One region of the Phytobacter cepae genome, then DNA from elsewhere that is predicted to be linked to it. Evidence: predicted binding sites of a transcription regulator. Region 1 holds the regulator's gene; each other region holds the start of a gene.

Region 1 (10,213 bases):
AGCGCTGGCCACAGGACGCAGCGACAAAGACATTGCCGCCACCAGTGAGACCTTTATCCGTTCAACCTTTAATGCCCGAAGCCAGGTGCTGCTGCCGGACAGCACGGGGAAACTGGTGGCTATTACCGGAACGCAAAACATCCCCTCCTGGGACGACGCCATCGCCCGCTGGAGCTTCGATAAAGGCCAACCGGCAGGTGCCGGTACCGATACGCTGCCCGGCGTGCCTTATCAAATTTTACCGCTGAAGAGTGCGCAGAAAACTCACGGACTGGTGGTCGTCGAACCGGCTAACCTGCGCCTGTTGATGGTACCGGAGCAGCAGCGCTTGCTGGAAACCTTTACCCTGTTGGTCGCCAGTGCGCTGGAACGTCAGTCTTTGATCACCAGTGAACAGCAGGCCCGCTTTGCCAGCGAACGCGAAAGCATCCGTAACTCCCTGCTGGCCGCCCTCTCCCATGACCTGCGTACACCGCTAACTGTGCTGTTCGGCCAGGCAGAAATCCTGACGCTGGATCTTGCCAGTGAAGGCTCTAAGCATGCGCCCCAGGCAAGTGAAATTCGTCAGCATGTGCTGAACACCACGCGCCTCGTGAACAATCTGCTTGATATGGCGCGTATTCAGTCCGGCGGCTTTAATTTAAAGAAAGAGTGGCTGACGCTGGAAGAGGTGGTGGGCAGCGCCTTGCGGACGCTGGAGCCAGGGCTCGGTGGGCGACACATTGCCCTCGACCTGCCGGACCCGCTGATGCTGGTGCATGTGGACGGGCCGTTGTTCGAACGGGTGCTAATTAATCTGCTGGAAAACGCCGTGAAATATGCCGGTTACCGCGCCGAAATCGGTATTTGTGCTCGGGCAGACCTTTCGCAATTAACGCTGGAAGTGTGGGATAACGGGCCGGGGATCCCTGCCGGACAGGAGCAGGCAATTTTTGCCAAGTTTGCGCGGGGGACGAAAGAGTCGGCGATCCCCGGCGTCGGCCTGGGACTGGCAATCTGCCAGGCCATTGTCGATGTCCATGGCGGCACTATTTTTGCCACAAACCGCCCGGAAGGCGGCGCCTGTTTTCATGTTACACTGCCGCTGGACACGCCACCGCTGCTGGACGACCTTCCCGAGGATCTGTGATTAACGTACTTATTGTCGAAGATGAACAGGCCATTCGCCGTTTTCTGCGCAGCGCGCTGGAAGCAGAAGGGCTGCGGGTTTTTGAAGCGGAAACGCTGCAGCGCGGGCTGATTGAAGCGGCAACGCGTAAACCGGATCTGGTCATTCTTGATTTAGGTTTACCGGACGGCGACGGTATCGATTTTATACGTGACCTGCGTCAGTGGAGCCAGATGCCGGTCATTGTGTTATCTGCCAGAACGGAAGAGAGCGATAAAATTGCTGCCCTGGATGCGGGCGCCGATGATTATCTCAGTAAGCCCTTTGGCATCGGGGAATTACAGGCGAGGCTGCGGGTGGCCTTACGCCGTCATGCCGGTACGCCGCAAAACGATCCGGTAGTGACTTTTTCGGATATTCAGGTCGATCTCGCCAGCCGACGTATTCTACGCGGTAGCGAAGAGCTGCACCTCACCCCTATTGAGTTTCGCTTGCTCGCAGTGCTGTTAAACAACGCCGGAAAAGTGCTCACCCAGCGCCAACTGTTAAGTCAGGTCTGGGGGCCTAACGCCGTCGAACATAGCCACTATTTACGCATCTACATGGGCCATTTGCGGCAAAAGCTTGAGGCCGATCCTGCGCGTCCGCGTCATCTGCTAACCGAAACGGGTATCGGCTACCGGTTTATGCTGTAACTGCAGACATAAAAAAGCCCGGTCACGTTTACGCAACCGGGCCGGGTCATTCACCGAGGGTTATCAGGCGTTTTTCAGCACTTCGCTGACAATTTCTACCGCTTCTTTTTCAATCAGCTTACGGTGTTCTTCGCCGAGGAAGCTTTCGCAGTAAATTTTGTAGGCGTCTTCCGTGCCTGATGGACGTGCGGCAAACCAGCCGTTGTCGGTCATCACTTTCAGACCGCCAATGGCAGCACCGTTACCCGGAGCCGCCGTCAGACGAGCGGTGATCGGGTCACCTGCCAGCGTGCTGGCACTGACCATTTCCGGAGAAAGCTTAGACAGCGCGGCTTTCTGTGCGGAGGTGGCGCTGGCGCCCAGGCGGTTATAGCTTGGCGCACCGAAACGCGCGGCCAGCTCATCGTAGTGCTGCTGCGGGTTTTTACCGGTGACGGCGGTGATTTCCGCAGCCAGCAGGCACATGATGATGCCGTCTTTATCGGTAGACCACGGGGTGCCGTCAAAACGCAGGAAGGATGCCCCTGCGCTCTCTTCGCCGCCAAAACCAAAGCTACCGTCGAACAGGCCATCCACAAACCATTTGAAGCCGACCGGCACTTCTACCAGTTTGCGGCCCAGATCGTTAACCACACGGTCGATCATCGCGGAGGAGACCAGGGTCTTGCCCACAGCCACATCTTTGCCCCACTGCGGACGATGCTGGAACAGGTAATTAATGGCAACAGCCAGATAATGGTTCGGGTTCATTAACCCTGCCGGCGTGACGATGCCGTGGCGGTCATAGTCCGGGTCGTTGGCGAACGCCAGGTCGAACTTATCACGCAGCGCCAGCAAACCTGCCATTGCGGATTCGGATGAGCAATCCATACGGATCACACCATCTTTATCGAGGTGCATAAAGCGGAAAGTCTGATCGACCTGATCGTTCACGATAGTGAGATCAAGCTTGTAGAATTCGGCAATGCGCTTCCAGTACTCAATGCCGGAGCCGCCCAGTGGATCAACGCCAAGCTTCAGACCGGCTTTCTGGATAGCCGCCATATCGACGATGTCGGCCAGCCCTTCAATGAAGGGTTGCACCAGATCCTGTTCTTTCACGTGACCTGAAGCCAGGGCCGCGTCCAGCGTAATACGTTTCACGCCTTTCAGGCCGTCGGCTAACAGGGCATTAGCACGGTCTTCCACCACTTTGGTGACGTTGGTATCAGCCGGCCCACCGTTTGGCGGGTTGTATTTAATGCCACCATCTTCCGGCGGGTTGTGCGACGGGGTAATCACGATACCGTCCGCCTGCGCGCCACCTTTTTTGTTGTGGACCAGAATGGCATTGGAAACAGCAGGCGTCGGCGTAAAGCCGTTGTTTTCCTGCACAACCAGGTCAACACCGTTGGCCGCCAGCACTTCCAGCACAGAGATAAAGGCAGGTTCAGACAAGGCGTGGGTATCTTTGCCCACATAGCATGGCCCGGTGATACCGTTTTTGGCGCGCTCTTCAGCGATGGCCTGGGCAATCGCCAGGATATGCTGTTCGTTGAAGCTATGACGCCCTGCGCTACCACGATGCCCGGACGTACCAAATTTAACTGCATGTTCAGAATTACCCACTTCCGGTTTCAGCACGTAGTACTGCGCGGTAAGCTGGGCGACGTTGATCAAATCGCTCTGTTGTGCAGGTTGACCCGCACGTTCATGGTTAGCCATTGCCTGGTCCTTCTTATGCAAGGATTAAATTGTGCCGCAAACCTTTTCAATCAATTCCGCCGGGAACTGCATTGACTGCATGATGTGTTCTACCATGCTGCATTTACGACCCGTATTAGTGTTGGTGATGACCCAGTATGGTGTATCTGGCACCTGTTTTGGCTTGGTCTGCGTGCCATTTTGCAACAAGGTTTGTTCATCAGACGCAAAGTATACGCGGGTACGCCCGTGCAGGGACTCGGTGGATTCTGCAAAGGCTTTGTTGTCCAGAGAATAGAGTGTAGACAGCACCAGCATGAAACGGTTAACGGCTTTTTTCTGATCGGCGTATTCGTCAGAAAGCAGCAACTCGCGCACCGCACGAACTTTGTCTTTCGCGGTGTTGGTCGGCTTACTCTCTTCGACTTTCGGCGTAACAGGGGCTTCTTTTGCAGCGGCAGGCGTCGTGGCGGCAGGCTGAGAGGAGGCGGAAAATTTCAACATGCGCCGTAAAATGTCGGATGCGCTCTCACCAATATGCTTCGTGTGGCTGGCAATATAACTGTAGAGTTCATCATCAACTTCAATCGTTTTCATTTTAATCCAGTGCAGTGTCTTATCTGAATACAAGTTATTGAGATTATAAAGTCAAATCTCAACAGCGGATAGCGCTAAACCTGAGTGGCGGCTAAGTTAGATTGTGTCTGAACCTTGCAGCCGGGCGGCAGAATGTTCAACATAATACCCTAATCCGAAAGAGCGAAAAAAAGAACTTTGCCATGAAATTGAATACCCGAGCGCAATCTGCACAACAATCGCACAACAATTCTCCCATCGTGTTAGTCCACGGCCTGTTTGGCAGCCTGGATAACCTTGGCATTCTGGCGCGCGACCTTGTGAGCGACCATGACATCCTTCAGGTGGACATGCGTAATCATGGGCTTTCTGCGAGTTCGGACGAAATGAATTACCCCGCGATGGCCCAGGATTTGGTTGATACGCTGGACGCGCATTCCCTTGAGCGGGCCACCTTTATCGGTCACTCAATGGGAGGGAAAGCGGTCATGGCCTTAACCGCGATTGCCCCGGAACGTATTGACGGACTGGTAGCGATTGATATTGCCCCCGTGGATTATGCCGTGCGTCGCCACGATGAGATTTTTGCTGCTATCAATGCGGTGACGGATGCCGGGGCCACGACGCGACAACAAGCGGCCACCGTGATGCGCACCGTCATCGATGAAGAAGGGGTGATTCAATTTTTGTTGAAGTCCTTTGTTGACGGGCAATGGCGCTTTAATGTCCCCGTGCTGTGGGAGCAGTACCCCCACATTGTCGGCTGGGAAGAGGTGCCGGTCTGGGACCACCCTGCCCTGTTCATCCCCGGTGGCAACTCCCCTTACGTGACCGAGCAGTATCGTCAGCCTCTGCTTAAACAGTTTCCGCAGGCGAAGGCGCATGTCATTGCCGGTGCCGGACACTGGGTGCATGCGGAAAAGCCGGAAGCGGTTTTGCGCGCTATTCGTCGTTATCTTGCTGAAAAGACAAACTGATTAAAAACCCGGCGCTCGGTCATCATAACGCGCCCGGGCGTTGGCGTCCCTGCCTCCCTGATGTATGATGGCGCGCTAATCAACCCGGGCTCAGGCTCGATTGCTTGTACTTCCCGTAGTATTTCTTAAATCATGGCTAAAGAACAAACGGACCGCACGACCCTAGATCTGTTCGCGAATGAGCGTCGCCCGGGACGTCCTAAAACCAATCCGCTCTCTCGCGACGAGCAATTGCGCATTAACAAACGCAATCAGCTTAAACGCGATAAATTTCGTGGGCTTAAACGCGTCGAACTGAAAATCAACGCGGAGGCCGTTGACGCATTAAACGCCCTGGCTGACGCGCGTCAAATGAGTCGCAGCGAACTCATCGAAGAGATGTTGCTGGAGCAGCTAAAAGCGCTGAACAGCATTGATTCCTCTGATTCTTCATCTGAATAACGTTTTCATGTAGCAGAGAGTGCAGTCCGACGCGATTGCAGTTTCCGCGTGCTTCTCTGATCTGCTATGATTGCCCTTATCCGTGGGCTAAACGCCACCACCATATCATTAAGTTTCAAGAGGTTATTTTACTCATGGCAATCACTGGCATTTTTTTCGGCAGCGACACCGGTAATACCGAAAACATCGCAAAGATGATCCAGGCACAGCTTGGTAAAGACGTTGCAGATGTACACGACATTGCAAAGAGCAGCAAAGAGGATCTGGAAGGCTATGACATTCTGCTGCTTGGCATCCCGACCTGGTATTACGGCGAAGCGCAGTGTGACTGGGATGATTTTTTCCCGACGCTGGAAGACATTGATTTCAATGGCAAGTTAGTCGCATTGTTTGGCTGTGGTGACCAGGAAGATTATGCAGAGTACTTCTGTGATGCGCTGGGGACAATTCGTGACATCATCGAACCACGTGGCGCGGTGATTGTGGGTCACTGGCCGACCGAAGGCTACCACTTTGAAGCCTCTAAAGGCCTTGCCGATGATGACCATTTTGTTGGGCTGGCCATTGACGAAGATCGTCAACCAGAACTGACCGCTGCACGCGTGGATAAATGGGTTAAACAGATTTCCGAAGAGCTGAATCTTAACGATATCATCAATGCCTGATGCTGTTTGGCGCATCCTGCGGGTTGCGCCAGATCGATAGTTAAAACCAATGGAAATAATTGCTACATTTTTTTAACTTTTGCCGCCAGCACTGTACAATATGGCCTGGTTAAAACGGGTAGCGCAACGGACTTTGTTGGCACTACCACGTTTTATACGCTTACTTTACTTGAGGGCTTGCAGTTTTCATTTAGACATGGCAGTTCTATAATGAGACGCATTTCCCAGTGCATTCCTTGTAGCTTCCCCTTGGGGAGCGAACCGTTTAGCAACAGGACAGATTCCGCATGACTGACAACAATACCGCATTAAAGAAGGCCGGCCTGAAAGTCACGCTTCCTCGCTTGAAAATCCTGGAAGTGCTTCAGGAGCCGGACAACCATCATGTCAGTGCGGAAGATTTATATAAGCGCCTGATTGACATGGGCGAAGAGATCGGGCTGGCCACGGTTTACCGTGTTCTGAACCAGTTTGATGATGCCGGGATCGTAACCCGTCATAATTTTGAAGGCGGCAAATCTGTCTTCGAACTGACTCAGCAACATCACCACGATCACTTGATTTGCCTCGATTGCGGCAAAGTGATTGAATTCAGTGATGACTCCATTGAAGCTCGCCAGCGTGAAATCGCCTCTCAACACGGCATTCGCCTGACGAACCATAGCCTGTACCTCTATGGCCACTGCGCTGAAGGCGATTGCCGCAGCGATGAAAACGCCCACGAGATTGCGAAGTAATCTTCCGTAAACGTAAAAAGCCAACCTCCGGTTGGCTTTTTTATTGGTGGTACAAAAAGAGTGTCTACGGCGTATTGTTGCTGCGAATTTCCTGCCAGATACGATCGCAGTTCGCTTTTACCGCCTGACCATTGCCCGTATGCGTGGCGTCCAGACACTGCTGATAATCCAGTGTACGGACGGATTCTTCATGAGCAAACTGTTGATGTGCCTTTTCTGACTTCAACACGTCTAACACGCTACGGCAGGCTTCAAGTTTTTCCGACGATCCTTCTGCGGTGTTAATGCAGGCACTGTAAGCTGCTCTCAAACGCATATCTTCTTTCGGCGCTGAGGGTTGCTGTACGCAGCCAGCAAGTCCCAGGGTCATAAACAGAATCATTATGCTTTTTTTCATTTTGCCCTTCTCTCGCATCAGAAAATCGTAAACGGTGCGATCACGATAAATTTCACATCGCGCTCATCCTGGAAGATGTTGTTGTAACCACCGCCCCAGCTTGGAATATCAGAGTGGTTATCAAACTGCGTGAAGTGCAGTTTAAATAACGTCCCTTTCGCCAGACCATCCTGCAGGGTGTAAACGACGTCGAGGCTGTAAGCGGATTCCTTAATTGAATTATTGGCTTTATAGTATTGGTCGCCAGAGGAAACGTTGGATGGCTTGGCATCCCAGCCATACACATAGGATGCGCCTACCGCCCAGCCCGGAAGATTTAAATCTTTAAGATCATACATAGCGCCAACAAATACCGCTTTCTCATTATGGGCGTTAAAGTCAGAACGATTATCCCACCAGATATCCAGTCGGCCATTTGACGAGCCATAAAGCGGCGTCATACGCGAATTGAAATATCCCTGGCGACCATCGGCTTTGACCCATGTTCCCTCAAGACGTAAATCGACAGGCCCTGCGGTATAATTAAAGGTCAGTGCCTGTAACCAGGCCGTACCGTCATAAATATCATTGATGGTGTGATTAGATGCTTTATCGCGTGAGCTGTAGAACTGATAGCTTGTCGACAATGGGCTGCCCGCAATATCAAATTTATAACTGGCTTTTGCAAAGTATTGGTCAACATAGCCCTGCGCCTGACCAAATGCCGCTTCTAAAATGAGATCGTTTTTAAAATCATATTGCGCGCCGAGTGAATGGACATAATCAATCTTGCTCACGCCATCATTTTGATAGAAATAATCGGTTTCGTTGTACCAGGGGGCTTTATATTCATTGGCCCACATATACGAGAAACTCAGTGCACCGCAATCTTCATAATCAAGTTTTGCACCTAGTTCCGTACCCTGATACGTACCCGGCATAAAGCTCCAGTTGGAGGCCAGCAGTGTCTGCCCCGTTGGCTGAATGTAACCCGCTCGCGCCCATACCGGACCATATTTAAATTTTGCCGCCGCGGTATAAAGACTGGCCCCACTTCTGTCGCCCGCCCAGTCTTCGTCATAGACTTTGTGACTATTGGAAAACGCCATTTCATTAGGGTGTGCACTGCCGGATGACTCTGCCATTTCGATTGCCGCAAACGCGGCAATATCGATACCGAACATATCTGCTGCATAACCGGACTGGAAATCGAGGTTAGTATTCCAGGTTGAGTGTGCAAGGTTTGTTTTATATTTATTACCGTCGGTGACGTCCTTACGATCGCGTTCACGCTGCCAGTAATACACCCCGCCGGTAAGCGTTGAATCATCGACAAAACCTTCGGCATTTACCGCAGGGGTTATCATTAAACCTGATATTGCTGTTGTGCTGGCAATAGCTAACGCTATCGCCTTACGTTTAGCGACAAACGCGATCATAATTGTTCCTCTTTGACTAAAAAAACAAAAGTGCTGTGCAAAGGCATTCAGCAACAAATTAAAACCAGGGAATAGCTGTGAGTGCTAAAAACTTGTTTCACACCACGAATCAAGATTATTTTTGCCCGCATGAATGATCAAGCACTTTACCTGAATGAGCATCAGGAATATGACCAGGAACACAGATTTCAATCCGTTTTGGCGCAGACGTGGAATAACAGTTGGGAATGGTAATTTATCGCGTTAAATAATCGGGAAAATGAAGGATGAGAATGAAAAAATTAAAACAACTTTTCATGTCAATCACAGACAATTATTAAAATTTCAGATGGGAAGAATAAAAAAACGCCGCACGGGGCGGCGTTCAGATAAAGTCGCGCGTTAATTACTCGCCGACTTTCGCCCAGGTGTCACGCAGACCCACGGTGCGGTTGAAGACCAGCTTATCAGCTGTTGCATAACGGCTATCGAGGCAGAAGTAACCTTCACGCTCAAACTGGTAAGCTTTACCGGCTGCGGCAGACTGCAATGACGGCTCAGCATAACCCTGTTTAACGACCAGAGATTCCGGATTCATCACCGAGAGGAAATCTTCAGCGGCGCCTGGGTTTGGCACGCTGAACAGACGGTCATAAAGACGGATTTCAACCGGCAGCGCGTGGGCCGCACTCACCCAGTGAATGACGCCTTTCACTTTACGGCCATCCGCTGGATCTTTGCTCAGGGTGTCCGCATCATAAGTACAGAAGATGGTGGTGATAGTGCCGTCGGGATCTTTCTCCACACGCTCAGCCTTCACCACATAGGCGTTACGCAGGCGCACTTCTTTGCCCATCACCAGGCGCTTGTACTGCTTGTTGGCTTCTTCGCGGAAGTCGGCGCGATCGATCCAAATCTCTGCGCTAAACGGAACCTCACGGCTGCCCATCTCCGGTTTATTCGGATGATTCGGCATGGTCACAATTTCGCTTTCGCCCTGAGGATAGTTCTCGATAACCAGTTTAACCGGATCGATAACGGCCATCGCACGTGGCGCGTTTTCGTTCAGATCTTCACGAATGCAGGATTCAAGAGAGGCCATCTCGATGGTGTTATCCTGCTTGGTCACGCCAATGCGTTTGCAGAATTCACGAATAGACTCCGCAGTATAACCACGACGGCGCAGGCCAGAGATGGTCGGCATACGTGGATCGTCCCAGCCTTCAACGTGCTTGTCGGTGACCAACAGGTTCAGCTTACGCTTGGACATCACGGTGTATTCCAGATTCAGACGCGAGAATTCGTACTGACGCGGATGAACCGGAATAGAGATGTTGTCCAGTACCCAGTCGTATAAGCGACGGTTGTCCTGGAACTCCAGCGTACACAGAGAATGGGTAATCCCTTCCAGCGCATCACTGATGCAGTGGGTGAAGTCATACATCGGGTAGATGCACCATTTGCTGCCGGTCTGGTGGTGATCGGCAAACTTAATGCGGTAGAGCACCGGGTCGCGCAGCACGATGAACGGCGATGC
Region 2 (10,213 bases), 2.4 Mb from region 1:
TTCACGGAAAAAATCCATGACCATCTCTTTATCCAGTCCGTAACGGCGGGTCAGCACGCCAGCCTCCCAAGCGCTGAGTTGCCTGTCACCGGTGCGCTCAAACATACGGTGCGAGAAACCGAGTACAAACCCGCGTTTATAGTCAGCACAAAAGTGCGAGACGCTCTTTGCACTGTTCGCCTGCGAGGCCTTCAGCCCCGCCATCAACCCTTTGCCAAAATGGTTTTCCATGCTTCCGCCCTCAATCGCTATATAAAAAATTATATAGCGATATATTGGGCGGTGATAGTCTTATTTAGAAGGCAACCCAATCATCTTTTGCCGCCGTGGTGCTTTTCGCTGCGGAACGGATAACCGGGGATTTCAGCGGAGCCGGGGTCACCACCGTCTGGCGATCGTCATCAGATAAACGGAACTGCTGAACCGCACGCTGCAGCTCTTCGGTTTGACGCTCCAGCGCGGCGGCGGCGGTAGAGACCTCTTCCACCAGGGTGGCGTTTTGCTGAGTCACGTTGTCCATCTGTGAAATGGCCACGCCAACCTGAGAGATACCTTTACTCTGCTCGGCGGAGGCGGAAGCAATCTGTTTCATGATGGTCGTCACTTCAGTGACCGCGCGCAGAATACCTTCCATCGTGGTGCCCGTATCATTGACCAGTTTCGCCCCTTTATTCACACGCGTTACCGAATCCGCGATCAGGGTTTCGATCTCTTTGGCCGCACCCGCACTGCGGCTGGCCAGGTTGCGAACTTCACCCGCCACTACGGCAAAGCCGCGTCCTTGCTCTCCTGCACGGGCCGCTTCTACCGCTGCGTTAAGCGCCAGGATATTGGTCTGGAAGGCAATGCTGTTAATAACGGTAGTGATTTCAGCAATTTTCTTCGAGCTGTCTGAAATGCCTGCCATCGTACTGATTACTTCCTCAACCAGCGCGCCCCCTTTACTTGCCGTTGTGGAGGCCACATCGGCCAGATCGCTTGCCTGGCTGGCGTTTTCGGCATTCAGTTTCACCGTTGCGGTTAACTGCTCCATGCTGGCGGCTGTTTCTTCCAGCGCAGCAGCCTGCTCTTCAGTTCGTGAAGAGAGATCGTTGTTGCCGCTGGAAATTTCAGTCGCCCCACGCCAGATGTTGTCACTCCCCTGACGGATCGTGCTAACCGCATCACGCAGGCTGTCCTGCATACTACGCAGCAAAGGCACCACGCGGCCCACGCAGTTACGACCAAAATCTTCAATGGGCTGGCTAAGATCGCCCTGCGCCATTTTGGTGAAGTGGTTGCGGATGGCATCCAGCGGGCGGACCAGCATCATCACCAGATAACGATCGGTAAACAGCAGGATCAGGATCCCCAGCACCATCGCCGCAATGATGATGGTCCGTGTGATACTCGTCTGCCCATCGACGATGATTCTGGTGTGTTCAAGCATATCACTGGCCGCTTTGTTAAAGCTGTCGGCGCCCGTACCAAATGCACGACTAAGCGCAGGGGTGACGTTATTCGCCTGCTGGCGATACGCTTCCACCGACCCTTGCTGCGCCGCTTGCATTTGCGGAGTCACACCTTGATCCAGCAGCGCCTGCCAGGAGTTGATGATCTGTTCGGAGATCTTGGGATCCATCGGCCCCGGTGAGATCGCTTTGAATGCAACGAGCTTCTTCGACATCGTGTCGAGCGCCTGTTGAACCGGCGCAAAATCGGCGGAGCCGCCTGCCGCTTTGGTCTCCATCACACGGCTTAAACGGGTGACGAAACGAAAATATTGATCATTGCCCTGGCTAAGTAACGTCATCTGTGAGACGAGCTGGCGATCGACTTCATTGCCCTCGGCCACTTTTGACAGTGAATAAACGCTATACAAACCGACGCCAGACCACAGCAGGCCAAAAATGCCCAGGATCACCAGCATAACGATTCGGATAGTAAAGTTTTGAAGCATACGCATATTTATTTCCTTGCAGTGAAGGTACATTCCCGCTTTGAAGCGGGACTTACCTCCGTTATCGGCAAGTTTTAGCGAAGTTGTATGGATCAAAGTAAAAAAGTTGATCACAAAACAGGCAAAAAAAACCTTTCTCTTTATAGGTCGAAAAAATGCTCAGGATGATATTTTGTAAACTATTGGAGCAATTCATCATTCATTCGGAATGAGGTAGTACCGGAGAGTAACTAAGTGCAAGATACTAATATAATTGATTAATTTTATTAAACCTTCCTACCTTTACCACGACCATTATTTCCCTACATGGTTTTAATTAATTCCAATTAGATGTCGATTAAAAATAAAAAATTATTTAAAAAACACTGCAAAACCACTTCAGTAAATACTGAATCAAAAAACAAAGAAACCATCATAAAAAATTTAATGGGTAAGAATGAAAATATATAAATAACCATAAATGCTCATCAGCACTAAGCTCATTAATAATAGTTTAGGGCTTTTAAACTACTTTTCACCCTCACTAAACTTTCTCTTTTCGCCAGCTAACCAGTAAATCTTATCCTCCCTTTCACAAACAGTTGAAAAGCACGCCAACCCACAGATGGCGTGGCCTGGCAGCGAGGGCAATGCACGTTCAATAACGGCATCCAGGAATATTCGCAGAAAAGAGGGCGCACTTGAGGTTTATTTAAGCGGGTAACCACGGGAAATGAGTAATGCGCAAACCAGCTTTCGCTTGCCTCTTCTTTTTAACCTTCCTTCATAAGAATTTTCTCAGAAAGAGGCAAAGGAAGCAGGCAAATTCACCGCTCCGGCCCCATGATGACAAGGTGAAAATGAAAGGGGCCCAGACACGTTATTTCCACTCCTCGCGAAGGGCAGCAAAAAATAACAAAACGGTGATGTTATAAAAGCGCGCAAAACATCGTTATGTCAGCATATTTTACCAATTTGATTATTACATAGCGAAATTATATTCCCTGGTTTGCTTTGTTAAGAAAACGTCCGGTGCCTGAGCTTTATACACGGTTTTCGCTACCCGCGCCCCCCATCGTCAAACCAGGGGTTTTAGCCTTACCAGGCAAAGCATATGCACTCGCTTCTTGCCTGGAAAGACGCCATTTTAGAGCTGCAATGTTTTAATATAAAAAAGTGCCACGCTAGAATAGAAACGCTGTTTCGAGTTCAAACCTCTATGAAAGGAGACATCATGCCCTGGTTAGCTAACCCTCAACGCTACGAACAGATGCAGTACCGTTACTGCGGCAAAAGTGGTCTGCGCCTCCCCGCCTTCTCACTTGGCTTATGGCATAGCTTCGGTCACGTTCACGCGCTTGAATCTCAACGCGCCCTGCTACGTAAAGCCTTCGATTTGGGCATCACCCACTTTGATTTGGCGAACAACTATGGCCCACCTCCGGGCAGTGCTGAAGAAAACTTTGGCCGTCTGTTACGCGAAGATTTCGCCCCATACCGTGATGAACTGATTATCTCCACCAAAGCGGGGTATGACATGTGGCCAGGACCGTATGGCTCCGGCGGTTCACGTAAATACTTGCTTGCAAGCCTGGATCAAAGCCTGTCGCGCATGGGGCTGGACTATGTGGATATCTTCTATTCACACCGCGTAGATGAAAATACCCCCATGGAAGAGACGGCTGCGGCACTGGCCCAGGCGGTGCAAAGTGGCAAAGCGCTGTATGTCGGGATCTCTTCTTACTCTACGCCGCGCACGCAGACCATGGTGGAACTGCTGCGTGAGTGGAAAGTTCCGCTTCTTATTCATCAACCTTCTTACAACCTGCTTAACCGCTGGGTTGATAAAACCGGGTTGCTGGATACGCTGGAAGAGAACGGCGTGGGCTGTATCGCGTTCACTCCACTGGCGCAGGGGCTGTTGACTGGCAAGTACCTCAACGGCATTCCGGACGGTTCGAGAATGCAGAAAGAGGGCAAGAAGGTTCGCGGTCTGACGGAGAATATGCTGACTGAGGAGAATCTCAGCAGCCTGAAGTTGCTGAACGAGATGGCGACCGCACGTGGGCAGACCATGGCGCAGATGGCGCTGAGCTGGCTGCTGAAAGATGCCCGCGTAACGTCGGTGTTAATCGGCGCGTCTCGCCCTGAGCAACTTGAGGAGAATGTGCTGGCGCTGAATAATTTGTCTTTTACCGCAGAAGAGCTGGCGCAGATTGATAAGCACGTGGCAGATGGGGAGCTTAACCTTTGGCAAGCGTCATCGGATAAGCAGTGAGGATGTGCTGATAGTGTGAGGTGCTACTGCCGGATGGCGGTTAGCACCTTATCCGGCCTACAGACGACAATACACTATTGCACCACCTGTAGGCCCGATAAGCTTGCGCCATTGGGTAATTCCTTTGGCAATGCACTAAAGACCAATCAATGCTTCTCGCGTGACAGCTTATCCAGATACCCCATCAAAAACGCCGACAAAACAAACGTCAGATGGATAATCACATACCACATCAGTTTATTATCAGGCACGTTTTTGGCATCCATAAACACACGCAGCAGATGGATGGAAGAGATGGCCACAATTGATGCCGCCACTTTGTTCTTCAGCGAGGTCGCATCCATTTTCCCCAGCCAGCTCAGCTTCTCTTTATTGGGTGAGATATCAAGCTGGGAGACAAAGTTCTCGTAGCCGGAGAACATCACCATCACCAGCAAACCGCCTACCAGCGTCATGTCCACCAGCGAGAGTAGCGTCAGGATAAGATCTGCTTCTGCCAGATTAAAAATGTTGGGCAGAACGTGAAAAATCTCCTGAAAAAATTTAACTGTCAGGGCGAGCAGCGCAAGAGACAGACCAAAGTAAACCGGGGCGAGCAACCAGCGCGAGGCATACATTGCGTTTTCAAGAAATCGTTCCATAGTGTCCTGTCAGATAACATAACCGGCACTCAGTATACCGCAGCCTGCCAGCGAAATTGCAACACTGAACCAACCCTCTTACAACGATTTACCAACCGATGAGTTACACATCCGTCGGGGAAACCTCAGGGCGTTTGTACTCTGGCCAAACCAGTACGACAAGTTCAGGGTACGCTTCCATACTGAACTCCCGGAAACACTGGCGCAGGTTGAGCACATCCAAATCGGAGTGCAGTACTTTTTCGCCGTTCAGGCAGCGCTTTTTTATATTGTCGTAATACTTATACACCGCAGAATTGAGATCGCTACAACGCCGCTGCGCCTCGAATAACCCCGGAACACTATTTAACTCAGCCATGTTCATTCGTTTAATCGTCGCATGGAGGAAGTCGATATATTCATGGTTAACGCGCCAGTACCAAACCGGGGTAATGGCATTCATTAGCATTGAAAAATGGTCTTCCCCTTCCTCTTTCGATAACGGATTAGTTAGCGGTGACGGCAATAGTGATTCACCCTCTGACGGTTGCTTATTGTTAGCACGCATCAATAAAAGCACACCGCCGGTCAACAGCAATAAAGCAACAACAGAATAAAAAATACTGTTCATGTGCAGACTCCATTTTTTTTGATTTTAAAAGTGTGCCATGATATTGTCAACGAACCTCACCCCTATATTTACCCTACCCTGTTGATATTAAAGGATATTAGAAATGCTGCCCGACAATCTGGTTCCGGCTCGCTTTCACATTTCCGCTGCTGAACCGGAATCCGATGAAGCAGAAAAAAACAGTAATTTAACTCAGGGAAAAAGAACGCTCTCTGATTATGCCTCCGACATATTAGCCAATGTTACACATACCGGGCAATCACGGAATATGTTACTCGAAGAACGCGACCGTCATATTAAAGACCGATTATATCGCGTGGTTAAAATCGATACCTTTGCCAGACTGCTTAATGATTTGCAGGCTGAAGGTGACATTGACGCTCAGACATTAAGTCAAATTATCGCCAACAAGACCAAAGAAATTAACGACGCAGGTAATGAAATTTGGCTTAATCTCATTACCCGCGAAAAAGATATGCCTTTGTTTTATAAACTTGGGGATGAGTAAAGTGAAAGAGGTTGAAGATAATGACGTTTATTTGGTTTTCGATAGCCATAAAAGCGATGAATTTATCTTAAAGCAAAATATTGAAGCGTTAATTCAAAACAAAAATATTACTATCCAGCGAATAGCCCATGAACTGGTATCGATTCCTGCGGCGCTGGTACGCCTCAAATGGCAGAATCGCCGGGAAATCTATGCCATTCAGGTCAAGGAAGAGATCTACGGCGCAACCATTAACGCCATCATTGAATCACGCCCTGAGCTGCAGGAAAAAATCATGGCCAGACTGGAAGCAAACTACCAGTACATTCTTGCCAGAGAGGCTGCAACGCTGCGAATCAGTCGTAAGCTGGCAGATGAAGAGTTCCGCACGGCGGTAGTCACCACCGTTGCGCTGGAAGAGCCGCCTGCGCGCAAAGAAGTGGCAAGCGAAGTTAAATCAGCCTCAGCGGTAAAAAAATAAACGCGTACATCCTCTGCACAGCCCTCTGTACATTCTGCGGAATGCGTCTCTCAAGTAAATTAAATATCACTTAAATAGCCATTAGCCCGACTAAATAAGTAACGATGACGCATTAGAAAACAGCAATAAAAAAAGGCTGGCACACGGGCCAGCCTTGGTATCAGACAGAACAGACCATTACTTCGCGGCGGCGACTTCTTCGCCCACCAATCCGATTTTCAGATAGCCTGCCTGATGCAGGGTATCCATCACTTTCATCATGGTCTCGTAATTAACGGTTTTGTCCGCACGGAAGAAAATGGTGGTGTCTTTCTTCCCTTCCGTCAGCGCATTCAGTTCATTCACCATCGTTTCATCCGTCACCTGATCGTTGCCGATAAACATCGTGTTGTCGGCTTTTACAGAGAGATAAACGGGTTTTTCCGGACGTGGCTGCGGCTGACTCGAAGAGGCCGGTAGATTGACTTTTACATCTACCGTGGCAAGCGGTGCCGCCACCATAAAGATAATCAGCAAAACCAACATAACGTCGATAAACGGCGTGACGTTGATTTCGTGCATTTCGCCATTATCGTCCAGATCTTCATTAAGACGCATTGCCATGGGGCATCAACCTACTCGTAATTTCTGGGCAGTATGGACGGGCTTTGCAGACGAGCTGGCTGCCAGGTCCAGGTCACGGCTCTGTAGCAGCAGAACCTGAGCGGCAACATCACCCAGCGTCGCTTTGTAGCTGCCGATCATACGGGCGAAGATGTTATAGATAACCACTGCCGGGATGGCAGCAATCAGGCCAATTGCCGTCGCCAGCAGCGCTTCTGCGATACCCGGCGCCACAACGGCAAGGTTGGTGGTCTGCGTCTGGGCAATACCGATGAAGCTGTTCATGATGCCCCATACGGTACCAAACAGACCCACAAACGGGGAGATGGCACCGATGGTCGCAAGATAACCATTGCCACGGCCCATGTGACGGCCCGTAGCGGCAACACGACGTTCGAGGCGGAAACCGGTACGCTCTTTAATCCCTTCGTTATCTTCGCTACCTGCGGATAACGACAGCTCATTCTGCGCTTCGTTAATAAGCTGAGTGCTCAGGCTGCGGGCATGGAATGAAGAAGAGACGTCGCTGGCTTGATCCAGAGAACGCACATCCGACAGCAGTTGCTGCTCACGCTTCAGGCGGCGCTTCTGCGAAATCAATTCCACGCTTTTGCTAAAGAAAATGGCCCATGTCACGACTGATGCCAGAATCAACCCGATCATCACAATCTTAACCACGATGTCGGCATGTTGATACATGCCCCAAACGGAAAGATCCGTTTGCATCAAATTATTACCCACTGTGTATCTCCAGGACGCATGTCACAAAATCTGAGCATAATAATATCAAAACATCGTCGAATTGATAGTAGTTCTCATTAGTATTTACATACTGCATCAATATCCCCTCTATTTCTTTGCGCCTACGCAGTAAAAAAGTCCTGCCAGGCGATATTGAGAAAATTTTATGCTTTATCTTCGGGTCAACCGTGCATCGCCTGGCAATCATGGTAGTCTGGACATCCAGACGTATAAAAACAGGTTGGGTGAAGATGACGGCAAAGCATATTGATACCGCTCTGGTCAATGCAGGGCGCAGCAAGAAATATACTCAGGGGGCGGTTAATAGCGTGATTCAGCGCGCTTCCTCACTGGTATTCGATACCGTGGAAGCCAAAAAGCATGCGACCCGCAACCGCGCCAAAGGTGAGCTGTTCTATGGCCGTCGTGGCACGCTGACCCACTTCTCATTGCAGGAAGCGATGTGCGAACTGGAAGGCGGCGCAGGTTGCGCGCTCTTCCCTTGCGGTGCGGCTGCCGTCGCCAATACCATTCTGGCCTTTGTTGAGCAGGGCGATCACATTCTCATCACCAACACGGCGTACGAGCCTACCCAGGATTTCAGCACCAAAATTCTCGCGAAGCTGGGCGTAACGACAAGCTGGTTTGATCCCTTGATTGGCGCAGGCATTGCCGACCTCATCCAGCCCAACACCCGCATCGTTTTCCTGGAATCACCGGGTTCTATCACGATGGAAGTTCACGATGTGCCGGCTATTGTGAAAGCCGTCAGAAGCGTGGCGCCTGACGCGATAATCATGATCGACAACACCTGGGCGGCGGGTATTCTGTTCAAGGCGCTGGAATTTGATATTGATATTTCCATCCAGGCCGCGACCAAATACCTGATAGGTCACTCTGACGGTATGATCGGTACGGCAGTTTCCAACGCCCGATGTTGGGAACAATTGCGTGAGAACGCCTACCTGATGGGTCAGATGGTCGATGCAGACACCGCCTATATGACCAGTCGCGGCCTGCGTACGCTGGGCGTTCGTTTGCGTCAGCACCATGAAAGCAGCATCAAGGTCGCCGAGTGGCTGGCCTCACATCCGCAGGTCGCACGGGTTAACCATCCGGCGTTGCCCGGCAGCAAGGGGCATGAATTCTGGAAACGGGATTTCAGTGGCAGCAGCGGCCTCTTCTCTTTTGTCCTCAATAAAAGGCTGACGTCGGACGAACTGGCCACCTTTCTCGACCATTTTAGCCTCTTTGCGATGGCCTACTCCTGGGGCGGCTTTGAATCTCTGATCCTGGCTAACCAGCCGGAACAGATAGCCGCTATTCGCCCGGAAGCCGAGGTGGACTTCACGGGTACGCTGATTCGCCTGCATATTGGTTTAGAAAACGTTGACGATTTAATTGAGGATTTAGCAGCAGGGTTTCAGCGCATCGTGTAGATTGAGGGCGCTGGTTGGAAATTCTGATTACGCCAGCAGAATGCTCTGTATTAATTGCGCCCGGGATCAAGGTGTTTCGGGCAATAAACGCGTACAATAGTCTCTTCTAAGCGGTACCACAGGAAAGTCCATGGCTGTAATTCAAGACATTATCGCTGCGCTTTGGCAACACGACTTTGCAGCGCTGGCGAACCCCCATGTTGTTGGCGTCGTCTACTTCGTGATGTTCGCTACCCTCTTTTTAGAAAATGGATTGCTTCCTGCCTCCTTTTTACCCGGAGACAGCCTACTCTTGCTGGCAGGTGCGCTAATCGCACGCGGCTGTATGGATTACATATCGACGCTGGTCATCCTCACTTCGGCGGCAAGCCTGGGATGCTGGCTGAGCTACCTGCAAGGGCGCTGGCTGGGCAACACGCGTGTGGTAAAAGGCTGGCTGGCCCAACTGCCGGAAAAATATCATCAGCGTGCGACCTGCATGTTTGACCGACACGGTTTACTGGCGCTGCTGGCGGGCCGTTTCCTGGCATTTATCCGCACCATTCTGCCGACTATGGCAGGCATCTCCGGGCTGTCTAACCGCCGCTTCCAGCTGTTCAACTGGCTGAGTGCGCTGCTTTGGGTCGGTATGATTACCAGCCTGGGCTATGCCATTAGCATGATCCCTTTCGTCAAACGCCATGAAGATCAGGTGATGACCTTCCTGATGATCCTGCCGGTGTTCCTGCTGGTTGCGGGTCTGGTGGGAACTATCGTGGTGGTGGTGAAAAAGAAATACTGTAGCGCTGCCTGACGCGGCACCTCCCCTCCCACCGGAGGCTGAGGGATCCCCACAAAAAAATGCGAGCATGGATAGCCCCCTCTCCTCTCTGGGGAGAGGGATGGGGTGAGGGGAAACATGCGGCTCTGAGGGTCATTTCGTTCACCTTATGTTCCTTGCTTTTCCGTAGCGCCGGAACCCGTGAACGTGCCAGGGCGGTTCACCGCCACCGCCCTGGCGACCCGGGCTCCCGGC
Region 3 (10,213 bases), 1.3 Mb from region 1:
GGTGGGTTAATCGTTTTGCCCATTATTGGTAACCCGGTCGGCTACGTCTTCGCAATTATTTGCGGCACGGTTACAACGGCGGTCGCCGTAAAGATTTTGAAATCGACCTTAAGCCCGCGGCAAAAATCGCGCAAAGACGCAATGAAAGTGACCTGAACCTGTGAACCGAGAAGGATGGTAAGTGTTTATACAGTCGATCCTCAGTGAATTTAGCAGCCTGTGTGCCGGTGGTGAGTCCATTCTGGTGGCCAACGGCAACGCGCAACCGCCCGCCATGGCCTACCACCTGCATGTACCGCGAATTGAGCTGGCGGTAAAAGGGGTGATGAGCATGCTTATCCCGAAAGGGACCGACAGGGTCGTCAAATATGCCCGTCCGGTCGGTTCTATTACCTATATTCCAGCCAATGGCTGGAATTCACCCCAATGGGATAGCCCGGTCATCTGCATGTCGATCGTTTTCTGGAAACAGGATGTGGGTTTTAGCATCAGTAACTGGGACGGGCAGCAGTTTAAAGAGGTGGAGAAGTTTAACCTGCAAAACTCCAGCAGTACCGTGCGCGATCGCCTGCTGGAACTCGCTGAGTCCCTTGCCTGGAGCCAGAACACCACTGGCGAAACCTTCGCCCATATTGTGTACGCCTTGCTTAACGACATTCTCTACCAGGTGACGGAAGGGCTGGACAACCACAAAGGCCCGGTTTCGCTGCTTGATGAGATCAAAAAACATATTGATACCCATTACAGCTCGGATATCAGCCGCGAGAGCGTGGCCGATGCCTTTAATATTTCACCGGGTTACCTGTCGCGTCTTTTTTCTAAAGAGGCCGATGCCCGGTTTAATGAGTACCTCAAGCAGGTGCGTATTTCCCGTTCGAGAACATTATTGACCAATACAAATTTAAAAATAAATGACGTCGCAGATAAGTGCGGATTTACCGATGCAAATTACTTTTGCAAGGTTTTTCGAGACATCAATGACTGTACCCCACTTGAGTACCGACGCAAAAATAAGGGAGCGAGTATGTTATGACCCGTCCAGAGAAAGATGATGCTTTGCAGAGCACAGGCGACCATAAGCTGACTATCGTCGCAGTGACCGCCTGCGCAACCGGCGTGGCGCATACCTATATGGCAGCAGAGCAACTGGAGAAACTGGCAAAAGCACACCGTTTCGCCATCAAGATTGAAACCCAGGGGGTATTCGGTATCAAAAATACGATTACCGAGAAGGATATTATTGCCGCCGATCTTGTCCTTATCGCCTCCGATATCAAAATCGATAACCAGGATCGCTTTACAGGCTGCCGTATCCTTAACGTGAGGATCAACGCGCTGTTATTAAGCCCGGAAGAGGTTGTCAGCACCATCCGCAAAATACTTCATTTCCCACGCGGAAAGATCATAGAACTGTAATTAAAAGCCTAAAGCCCGACCCGGTTTCCCCTCGGCCCCGTGCCAGGTGGGGCTGAGGAATCCCCACAAAAAAATGCCAGCACTATAGGTCCCCTCGCCCCACCGGGGAGAGGGCCAGGGTGACCGTTTTATTCTCATTTCACCGTGATATCGCTGTAAAACGTAATGGTGCTGGGGATTCCTCCGAGGTGGGGAAGGGAATCGGGCGACAGCGAATATTCCACGCCCCTGCCTGAAAAAGCATGCCACGGACTTTGCCTGATTATTACATCATAATTGCAAATGATATTAAGATTGATTACCATTTGCAAAACGTAAACAACGGTAAAGAATAATAACGTGTCTTCACAAATGATTAAAAAATCAGCGCCAGAGATGCCTGCTATTACAGTGGCATCCTGCGTCAATGCGACATCGCGAAGACCGTTACGCAACCCAGCGACTCACTCTCGATTTCACCCCACTTTAAGGACGCTTCAGTGACTACCCAGACACGCATGGCCGTGGCGATAGCGCTCGCCCTCAGTAACCTTCCGGCCGCTGTTTTTGCCGCAGATGACGACACAAAAAACGAAGATGAGATGGTGGTAACTGCCACCGGATTCAGTCAGGAGCGGCGCGAAGCCCCGGCAACCATTTCGGTGGTCGACGAGAAAGCGCTCAACACGCGTTCGAACCAGAACGTCACTGAGGCGCTGCACGAAATGCCGGGCGTACTGACCGGGAGCGGAACCGGTAGCCTGGCGTCCGGTGACGTACAGATGCGTGGCATGGGAACAAGCTATACGGCTTACATGGTGAACGGCATCAAGCAGGGGACGCGTGAATCCCGTCCTTATGGTCACCATATTGGCGCGGAGGCGAACTTTATGCCGCCACTTGCGGCTATTGAACGCGTCGAGGTCATCCGAGGGCCGATGTCCTCGCTTTACGGCTCTGACTCCATTGGCGGCGTGGTCAACGTCATCACTAAAAAAGCCTTTAATCTCGATAAATGGACCGGCGTGCTGGAGGACAATTATTACCTCCAGGAGAAAAGTGAGTACGGAAACACCAACCAGACTAACGCTTTTATCATGGGGCCGATAATCCCTGGCAAACTGGGGGTGAGCGTCGGGGCCGATTACCTTGACCGCCGTGACGACGACAGCGTGAATGACGAGCGTTTCGTTAAGCACCAGGCCGGCAACGTCGACGCAACCGTGTCGATGTCGCCGATTGATACTCAGCTCTGGGAGCTGAATGCTTCACGCGGGCATCAGGAGAAAAGCCACAACGATAAGCAGTGGTACTGGGGCTTTGATCGTGATGCGGCCTCGCTTTCCCAGCACGCCTGGTATGGCGATGATCTGGTAGAGGTGAAGAATTTTGTCAGCTATGAGAAAGCACGGACTGAATATCGCGTACCGGGCATGTCATCGCAGTTTATCGAACAGCGCAACTTCGAAGCTAACAGCGCAAACACCTTTACCCTCGGCGATCACAAGCTGACGGTGGGGGCCAACTTCACCCGTAATGAACTGAATGACACTTTCGGTATTGCCGATAAAGTCGCACCGGGGGTCACGCCGGTCAGTAAAATCGATCGTGACGGCTGGGCGCTGTTTGCGGAAGATGCCTGGATGATGGTGCCGGACTTTACGCTCACCACCTCGGCACGCCTGGATCACGACAGCTACTTTGGCTATCACGTCACCCCAAAACTTTACGGCAACTGGACGATTGACGAAAACTGGGCGCTGAAAGGGGGGGTATCCGCCGGGTATAAAAAACCGGATCTGCGCGAGAATAACTCCGGTTTCACCAGCGTGTACGGGGCCTATCCTTACTCTGAAATCGGCATTGGTAACGATGACCTGAAACCGGAAGAGAGCGTCAACACCGAAGTCGGCGTTTACTGGCAGCAGGATGCCCTGGCCGTGGATGCGACCCTCTTTTACACCAAGTTTAAAAACAAAATCAGTGACTATACGATCTGTACCACCACGGACACGCACCAGTGTCAGTACAACGGTTATCTTGCGGATAGCGTTTCGCAGTACTTTAACGTCAGCGACGCCGAAATCTATGGTCTTGAGCTGAACGGCGACTGGCAGGTGACCGATGCGCTTAAAGCCAACGCCAACTACACCTACACCCATAGCGAACAGAAGAGCGGAACCTATAAAGGCTATGCGCTTAACGAGTACCCGACCAGCATGGCGAACGTCTCGCTCACGTGGAATGCGGCTAACGACCTTGAGCTATGGACTAAAGCAAGCTGGCGCAGTAATACGCCGGATTTAGGCAAATCCACCTCCACCGAGGCGTATGCGCTGGTTGACTCCGGGGTGCGCTACCACCTCAATAAGAACATCACCCTGATGGGCGGGGTGTATAACCTGTTCGATGCCAACCCGCGTCATGTCACCTCTTATAATCAGGCCGCCATTCTGGAAGGCCGCCGCTACAACTTCGGTGCCCGCTACGAGTTTTAATGCTTATGCCGGAGCCTGCGGGCTCCGGTTTTCATCCGCTGTCTCTGCCCCCTGGGATAGGCTCTAAGCTTCTCGACGCTGCGTTTTAATTACTTCAGTGCCGCATAAATCTCAGTCATTCTCTCTCCTCCGTGAGACTCCAGAAACGCAAGCACCCGCTGTGGCGAGACGTTGAGTATGTGGCTTTGCGGAAACCCGGTGGCGTCGATAATGTGCTGACAGGCAGTGAAATCGCCCAGCGAAAAGGCGCTATGGGCGTCGGTTCCCAGTGAGATCATCCCCCCGGCTTCGGCCACCGCGGAAACAATCTTCAGGCAGTGAGGCTCACTGCCTTTGCGCGAGTTCACAAAGGAGGCGTTGTTGACCTCCAGCGCCACATTGCAGCTTTTTGCCGCCTCGACCACGGCAGGGATATCGATCGGGTATTCCGGATTACCGGGGTGACTGATGATGTGGACTTTGCCGCTGTTGATAACAGCGATTAGCGCATCCGTGTGGGCAATCATATCGGCTGGGGCAAACACCTGCTTATGAAAACCCGCGATGATGAGGTCCAGCGCGGCATGCATTTTCTCGCTGCAGTCGGTCTCGCCGTTCGCTTTAATATTGGCCTCTACGCCTCGCAGGATCCCCACGCCGTCAACCACCCTGGGGAGAATGCGCATATTGTTGAAATGAAACTCATGGGGCGCATCAACCATCTCAGGGCCATGATCGGTTATCGCGATAAGTTGTAACCCTTTACGTACCGCCTGGGCGATATAGTCATGAACCGTGCTGTAAGCATGGGTGCTGGCGACAGTGTGCATATGCAGGTCAACGGGGTACATCATAAACTCCTCAGTGAGTGATACCGAATGGCCGCGTGGGTGCCTGAAATACGGAGATGACAATGTTGTAGCCTGTTTAGGGGGAGGCAATAAATAGAAAGAAAGGCGTTTTAATAGTAATAACGTTACCCATAGTAGTTTTGTCAACTATTTGTGAGTCTATTCACAAATTACATCGTTGGTGTGTTTTTTCCAGAAAAGGTCACTTTTTTCATATTTCAACCTGCTGGTTTACGGTCAAGGATATATAACATGAACGGCAGGGTGCTAAACCTGCTAATAAAACATCCGCAGTCGTATAAAGTATTCGGGAGTCGTTATGTCTGAAGTCATAACTTATAAATGTGAGCTAAAGGAAGGTATTCATGCAAGGCCAGCGGGGCATATTGAGCGGCTCTGTAATACCTTTGCGGCGGAGGTGAGCTGGAAAAATAATCGCAACGGGCTTGCGGGGAGTGCAAAAAGCGCACTCTCACTGGTCGCAACCGATACTTTATTTAACGACGTGTGTGACATTGTTATAGAGGGCGCTGATGCACCGGCGCAGGCAGAAAAATTACGCGCATTGCTGAAAAAATTGCCCGCTTATGAAGAGGTGCGGGAAGCGCCGTCAGCAACGGAAGCGGGGTATCTGCCCCGCTCGTTACGCGAGATACAGCCCCATTTTATCCAGGGGACGCGTGTCAGCGGTGGCGTCGCCATTGCCCGTCCGCTGGTGGTACAAAGCCTGACCCTGGAAGAGATGCTGGCGCGTAATCCGGGTACACAAGGCCCTGTCGACACGGAAATGGCACGTCTGCTGTCAGGACTGGAAGCGTTGAAATGTGAAAAGCATGCCGCGCTGGAAAGTAAAACCGGCGTAGAGCACGAGATTATTCAGGCGCATCTTTCAATTATTACTGATGCTGCATTTCAGGCGGCGATGACTGATTATATTCAGCAACACAACAATGCATGGTCAGCAGTCATAACAGCAGCGGCAGCGTTTTGTGAAATGCTTAATCGTTCATCCAGTAAATATATTAAAGAACGCGTGCTGGATGTGCTGGATATCACCACGCAGCTGCTGGTGGCTATTTATGGCGAAGCGTCTTTGCCGAAAAATAGCCTCGACATTAACAGCGCGTCAATTATTTTTGCTGACAGTCTCACGCCCAGCAAATTCCTCAGTATCGATAAAAAACATCTTGCCGGAATGGTATTAACCGCGACCGGGAAAACCTCACACACCGCTATTCTGGCGCGTTCGTTGGGTATTCCGACCTTGACGGATATTGATTTTACGGCGCTGAACCTGGACGGCCAGCAGGACATCATTATTGATGGGGACCCCGGAATTCTGATTACCGGCGCCGATGACAGCGTGCTGCGCTATTACCGCAATGAGATGGCGGTACAGCGGAACATGCAGCAGCAGATGCTGGAAAATGTGAACCAGCTGGCGACAACCGTCGACGGACACAACGTTGAGATTGTCGCCAACATTGCCAGCCTGGCAGAAGCGGAATCCGCGTTTAAGCAGGGTGCTGAGGGGGTGGGACTGTTCCGTACCGAGATGTCCTTCATGGACCGGGAAACGTCCCCGGATTACGCCGAGCTTGCCGAACTCTATACCCGCGTGGCGGTGCTTGCAGGGGGGAAGCCGGTCATCTTCCGTACTTTTGATATTGGCGGCGACAAACCAGTCGACTACCTGAGTCTCGGCGACGAGGAAAACCCGTTCCTGGGCTTCCGGGCGGTGCGCACCTATCCCCACTATCGCGACCTCTTCACCCTGCAACTTAAAGCGATTCTCACGGCGTCGGCCGCGGGCAACGCGAAAATCATGATTCCGATGATCGCCAGCGTCGATGAGGTTATCTGGTGTCGTGAGGTCCTGGAGGAGGTGAAGCAGGCGATGCGTGAGCAAGGCCTGCCGTTCTCGGACACTATTGAACTGGGCGTGATGCTGGAGGTTCCTTCCGTCCTTTTTGCGATACCGGAAATCGCCGAGTATGCGGATTTCTTCAGCGTCGGCAGCAACGATCTGACCCAGTATTTCTTTGCCGCCGATCGTGGCAACAGCCGGGTCAGTAACGTCTATGACAACTACGCGCCCGCCTTTTTACGCGCCATGCAGTTTGCCGTCGACGAGGTGCACCGGTCGGGAAAATGGATTGGCATTTGTGGCGAACTGGGTGCCAGTCCGGATTTCCTGCCGCTCTTCACCGGCATGGGCTTTGACGAGTTGAGCATGAGCGCCACCGCCATTCCGGGGGTGAAGCATGCGCTGCGTGAACTGGATTACCGCAAATGCCAGCAGCTGGCGCAGGCGGTGGTGAAGGTCAAACGCACCGACGACGTTAAAGCGATTTTGCAATCGCCGGAGGTGAACGCCAGCCGCCATAAACCGATTCTTGGCGAAGCATTTGTTTTTTGTGGCCTCGACGCTCAGGACAAAAATGAGGTCATCAAGATAATGACTGACAATCTTTGGCTGCATCACCGTACCCGCAACCGCGACAGGTTATGTGACGACATCTGGGCGCGAGAGGACACCTTCTCCACCGCGGTGGGCTATGGCTTTGCCATTCCGCATACCAAATCTGAACATATTGATGACTCCACCATCAGCGTCGCCACGCTGGCGAAACCGATTCGCTGGGGTGACGAAGAGGTATCCACGGTCTTTATGCTGACGGTCAGTAAATCGGCTGAATCGAATGCCCATATGAAATATTTCTCCACGCTTGCCCGAAAATTAATGAACGAGGATTTCCGCAATGAAATAAAAAACGCAGCACACACCGAAGTACTCTACAACCTGATGGTCAGAACGCTCGACGTTTGAATATCTGAATCATCAACTGGTAAATAAACGCTGAGACATCAAACCGTAAAGGTGTCCAGGACAGTGAACGAAAGCAATCAATAAAAGCCAGGAGTTACACATGAAAATTGTCGGCGTAGCAGCTTGTATTACAGGCGTGGCACATACTTATATGGCGCAGGAAGCTATCGAGCAGGAATGCAAAAAGCGTGGCTATGAGGTGAAAGTCGAAACCCAGGGTGGCATGGGGATCGAAAACGAATTAAGCGAAGATGAAATTGCCGAGGCAGACGTCGTTATTATGGCCGTTGCAATCGGTATTGAAGGCGTTGAACGTTTCGAAGAAAAAGAAGATGAAGGGCGTGTTATTTCCCTTAACCCTTCTGAAGTGGTGCGTGACCCGGCAGCCATTATTGACAGAGCGGAAAAACTGGTTCAGTAAAATTTCCTACTGTTAATCAAGGTGCGTTATTTAATCTAACTATTACCTGCGAACACTGCGATTTATTTTTACACCCCCTGGGTGGGACGGTGCACATCTAAATAGCAGGGTCAAGGAGAATAAACATGTCGGATATGATGAAAACCGTGAAGGATGATTTAGTCAAAGCATTCAGTACCGGTGTCTCTTATATGATGCCGGTGGTCGTGGTCGGCGGTATTTGCCTGGCGTTATCGCTGGTGGGCGGTGAGCCCACGGCAGGCAAAGGCATTGTGGTCACCAATGGGTTTATGCTCAACCTCGGTGCAATTGGCAGCGCCGGGCTGGGGATGATGATTCCGGTGCTTGCGGCGTATATCGCTTACTCGATAGCCGGTAAACCGGGCCTCACGCCGGGCATCATCACGGGCTTTATGGCGGCAACGCCGCTCGGTGAATCCCATGTCGTTACCGGGTTCCTTGGTGCGATGTTGCTCGGCATCATGAGTGGCTACGTGGCGAAATGGATCAAGGGCTGGAAAGTGCCAAAAGCCCTGATGCCGGTTATGCCCATTATGATCATTCCTATTGTCTCCAGCTTTATTGTTGGCATGGTCTACCTGTATATCCTGATCGGGCCGATTGGTATTGCCATGAAATGGCTGGTGACCATGCTGTCGAATATGCAGGGCACGAGTGGCGTAATAATAGGTCTGATTGTCGGAGCGATGGCAGCCTTTGATATGGGCGGCCCGGTAAATAAAACCGCCACTGCCTTTACTCTCGCATTAATGGCAGAAGGTATTTATGGGCCAAACGGGGCTTATCGTATCGCCTGTGCTATTCCGCCATTAGGTCTTGCCCTTTCCACGTTTATTTCCCCGCGTAAATGGGCGGAAGATGAAAAAAGAATGGGGACATCCGCCGCGTTTATGGGATTGATTGGTATTACCGAAGGGGCGATTCCTTTTGCGGTTAAGAATCTTAAAACTGTATTGCCCTCGATTATTATTGGTAGCGCCGTTGGCGCCGGTCTGGCCATGATTCACGGTGTTGAATCCATGGTGCCTCACGGTGGTTTAATTGCCATCGCCGGTGTTAATAAAGCCCCAATGTGGTACGTCATCGACATGGCCATTGGTGTCATTGTTACCGCTATTTGTCTGCATGTATTACGCCCGAATATTAGCGAGCCGGTAAAAAAGGTATCCGCTAAAAAAACTATTACTTCTGATATGAATAAAGCCTAAGGAGTTGTCATGAAAAACACAATGAAACAGTATGTCGATTATATCGTTAACGGCGGTAAATCCACCATGCTGGGAATTGGCCCCATGTCCCCGGCATTAATTCAGGCCTGTTTTGAATTAGGTAAAGAAAAAGATCTGCCGCTGATGTTTATTGCCAGCCGTAACCAGGTTGATGCCGACGAATTCGGCGCAGGTTACGTTAATAACTGGGATCAGTTCCGCTTTGCTGCTGACCTGAAGGCGATGGCGGAAAAAGTGGGCTTTGACGGCGACTATTTCCTCTGTCGTGACCACGGCGGCCCGTGGCAGCGAGATAAAGAGCGTAAAGATCACATCCCGGAAGCGGAGGCCATGAAACTCGCCCGTCGCTCTTATGAAGTGGACATGGATGCCGGATTCGACCTGTTGCACATCGACCCGACCAAAGATCCGTACGTTGTGGGTAAAGTGATTGATATTGAACTGGTGCTGAGCCGTACCGTTGAGTTGATTCGCTTTTGCGAAGCGTACCGCAAGACCCACAACCTGAAAGAGTTTTTCTACGAAGTTGGGACGGAAGAGACCAACGGCGGCCTGACCGATATCGCCGCGTACGAAGGTTTTATCGTTGAGCTGAATAAACGCCTGGCAGCCGAATCCCTGCCACAGCCGCTGTTTATTGTCGGTCAGACCGGTACCCTGACCCGCCTGACCAAAAACGTCGGCCACTTTAACGACGTGCAGAGCGCTGAGCTGTCTGCGATCAGTACCCGCCACGGCGTGGGTCTGAAAGAGCATAACGGTGACTATCTGCCGGATGACATCCTGCTCAAACATCCAGGGCTTGGGATCACCGCGATGAATGTGGCACCGGCATACGGCACCATTGAAACCCGGGCCTATCTGAAGCTGGCGGAAGTGGAGAAAGATCTGGCAGCCAAAGGCTTTATTAAATCCGCATCGGATCTAAAAACGGTGCTCACCCGCGAATGTGTGCTCAGTCATAAATGGGAAAAATGGATGACCGACGA

What was found. The regulator Fur, encoded in region 1, represses iron uptake genes when iron is present. The targets are predictions, from matches to a motif close to ATAATAATGAGAACNACTATCAA.
Region 2: the regulator Fur is predicted to act here: its motif matches at 7,821-7,843, upstream of exbB (tol-pal system-associated acyl-CoA thioesterase).
Region 3: the regulator Fur is predicted to act here: its motif matches at 1,699-1,721, upstream of ACUY4Q_RS10530 (TonB-dependent receptor domain-containing protein).

The regions. Positions count from the first base shown of each region.
Region 1 is NZ_CM135107.1:3,566,298-3,576,510, forward strand. Features, by position in the region: gene kdpD (two-component system sensor histidine kinase KdpD) at 1-1,129, shown strand, start outside; gene kdpE (two-component system response regulator KdpE) at 1,126-1,803, shown strand; gene pgm (phosphoglucomutase (alpha-D-glucose-1,6-bisphosphate-dependent)) at 1,867-3,507, opposite strand; gene seqA (replication initiation negative regulator SeqA) at 3,532-4,083, opposite strand; gene ybfF (esterase) at 4,266-5,039, shown strand; gene ybfE (LexA regulated protein) at 5,172-5,480, shown strand; gene fldA (flavodoxin FldA) at 5,615-6,145, shown strand; gene fur (ferric iron uptake transcriptional regulator) at 6,433-6,882, shown strand; gene chiQ (ChiQ/YbfN family lipoprotein) at 6,947-7,279, opposite strand; gene chiP (chitoporin ChiP) at 7,297-8,697, opposite strand; gene glnS (glutamine--tRNA ligase) at 9,083-10,213, opposite strand, start outside.
Region 2 is NZ_CM135107.1:792,864-803,076, reverse strand. Features, by position in the region: gene ACUY4Q_RS03830 (DUF2623 family protein) at 1-231, opposite strand, end outside; gene ACUY4Q_RS03825 (methyl-accepting chemotaxis protein) at 296-1,945, opposite strand; gene ACUY4Q_RS03820 (aldo/keto reductase) at 3,153-4,196, shown strand; gene ACUY4Q_RS03815 (TIGR00645 family protein) at 4,343-4,837, opposite strand; gene ACUY4Q_RS03810 (ESA_00282 family adhesion-associated protein) at 4,941-5,447, opposite strand; gene ACUY4Q_RS03805 (hypothetical protein) at 5,551-5,955, shown strand; gene ACUY4Q_RS03800 (cytoplasmic protein) at 5,957-6,415, shown strand; gene exbD (TonB system transport protein ExbD) at 6,593-7,018, opposite strand; gene exbB (tol-pal system-associated acyl-CoA thioesterase) at 7,025-7,759, opposite strand; gene metC (cystathionine beta-lyase) at 8,011-9,198, shown strand; gene ACUY4Q_RS03780 (DedA family protein) at 9,329-9,991, shown strand.
Region 3 is NZ_CM135107.1:2,247,188-2,257,400, forward strand. Features, by position in the region: gene ACUY4Q_RS10515 (PTS fructose transporter subunit IIC) at 1-156, shown strand, start outside; gene ACUY4Q_RS10520 (AraC family transcriptional regulator) at 182-1,033, shown strand; gene ACUY4Q_RS10525 (PTS fructose transporter subunit IIB) at 1,030-1,416, shown strand; gene ACUY4Q_RS10530 (TonB-dependent receptor domain-containing protein) at 1,896-3,893, shown strand; gene ACUY4Q_RS10535 (phosphatase) at 3,983-4,723, opposite strand; gene ptsP (phosphoenolpyruvate--protein phosphotransferase) at 5,043-7,553, shown strand; gene ACUY4Q_RS10545 (PTS fructose transporter subunit IIB) at 7,654-7,974, shown strand; gene ACUY4Q_RS10550 (PTS fructose transporter subunit IIC) at 8,100-9,203, shown strand; gene ACUY4Q_RS10555 (class II D-tagatose-bisphosphate aldolase non-catalytic subunit) at 9,213-10,213, shown strand, end outside.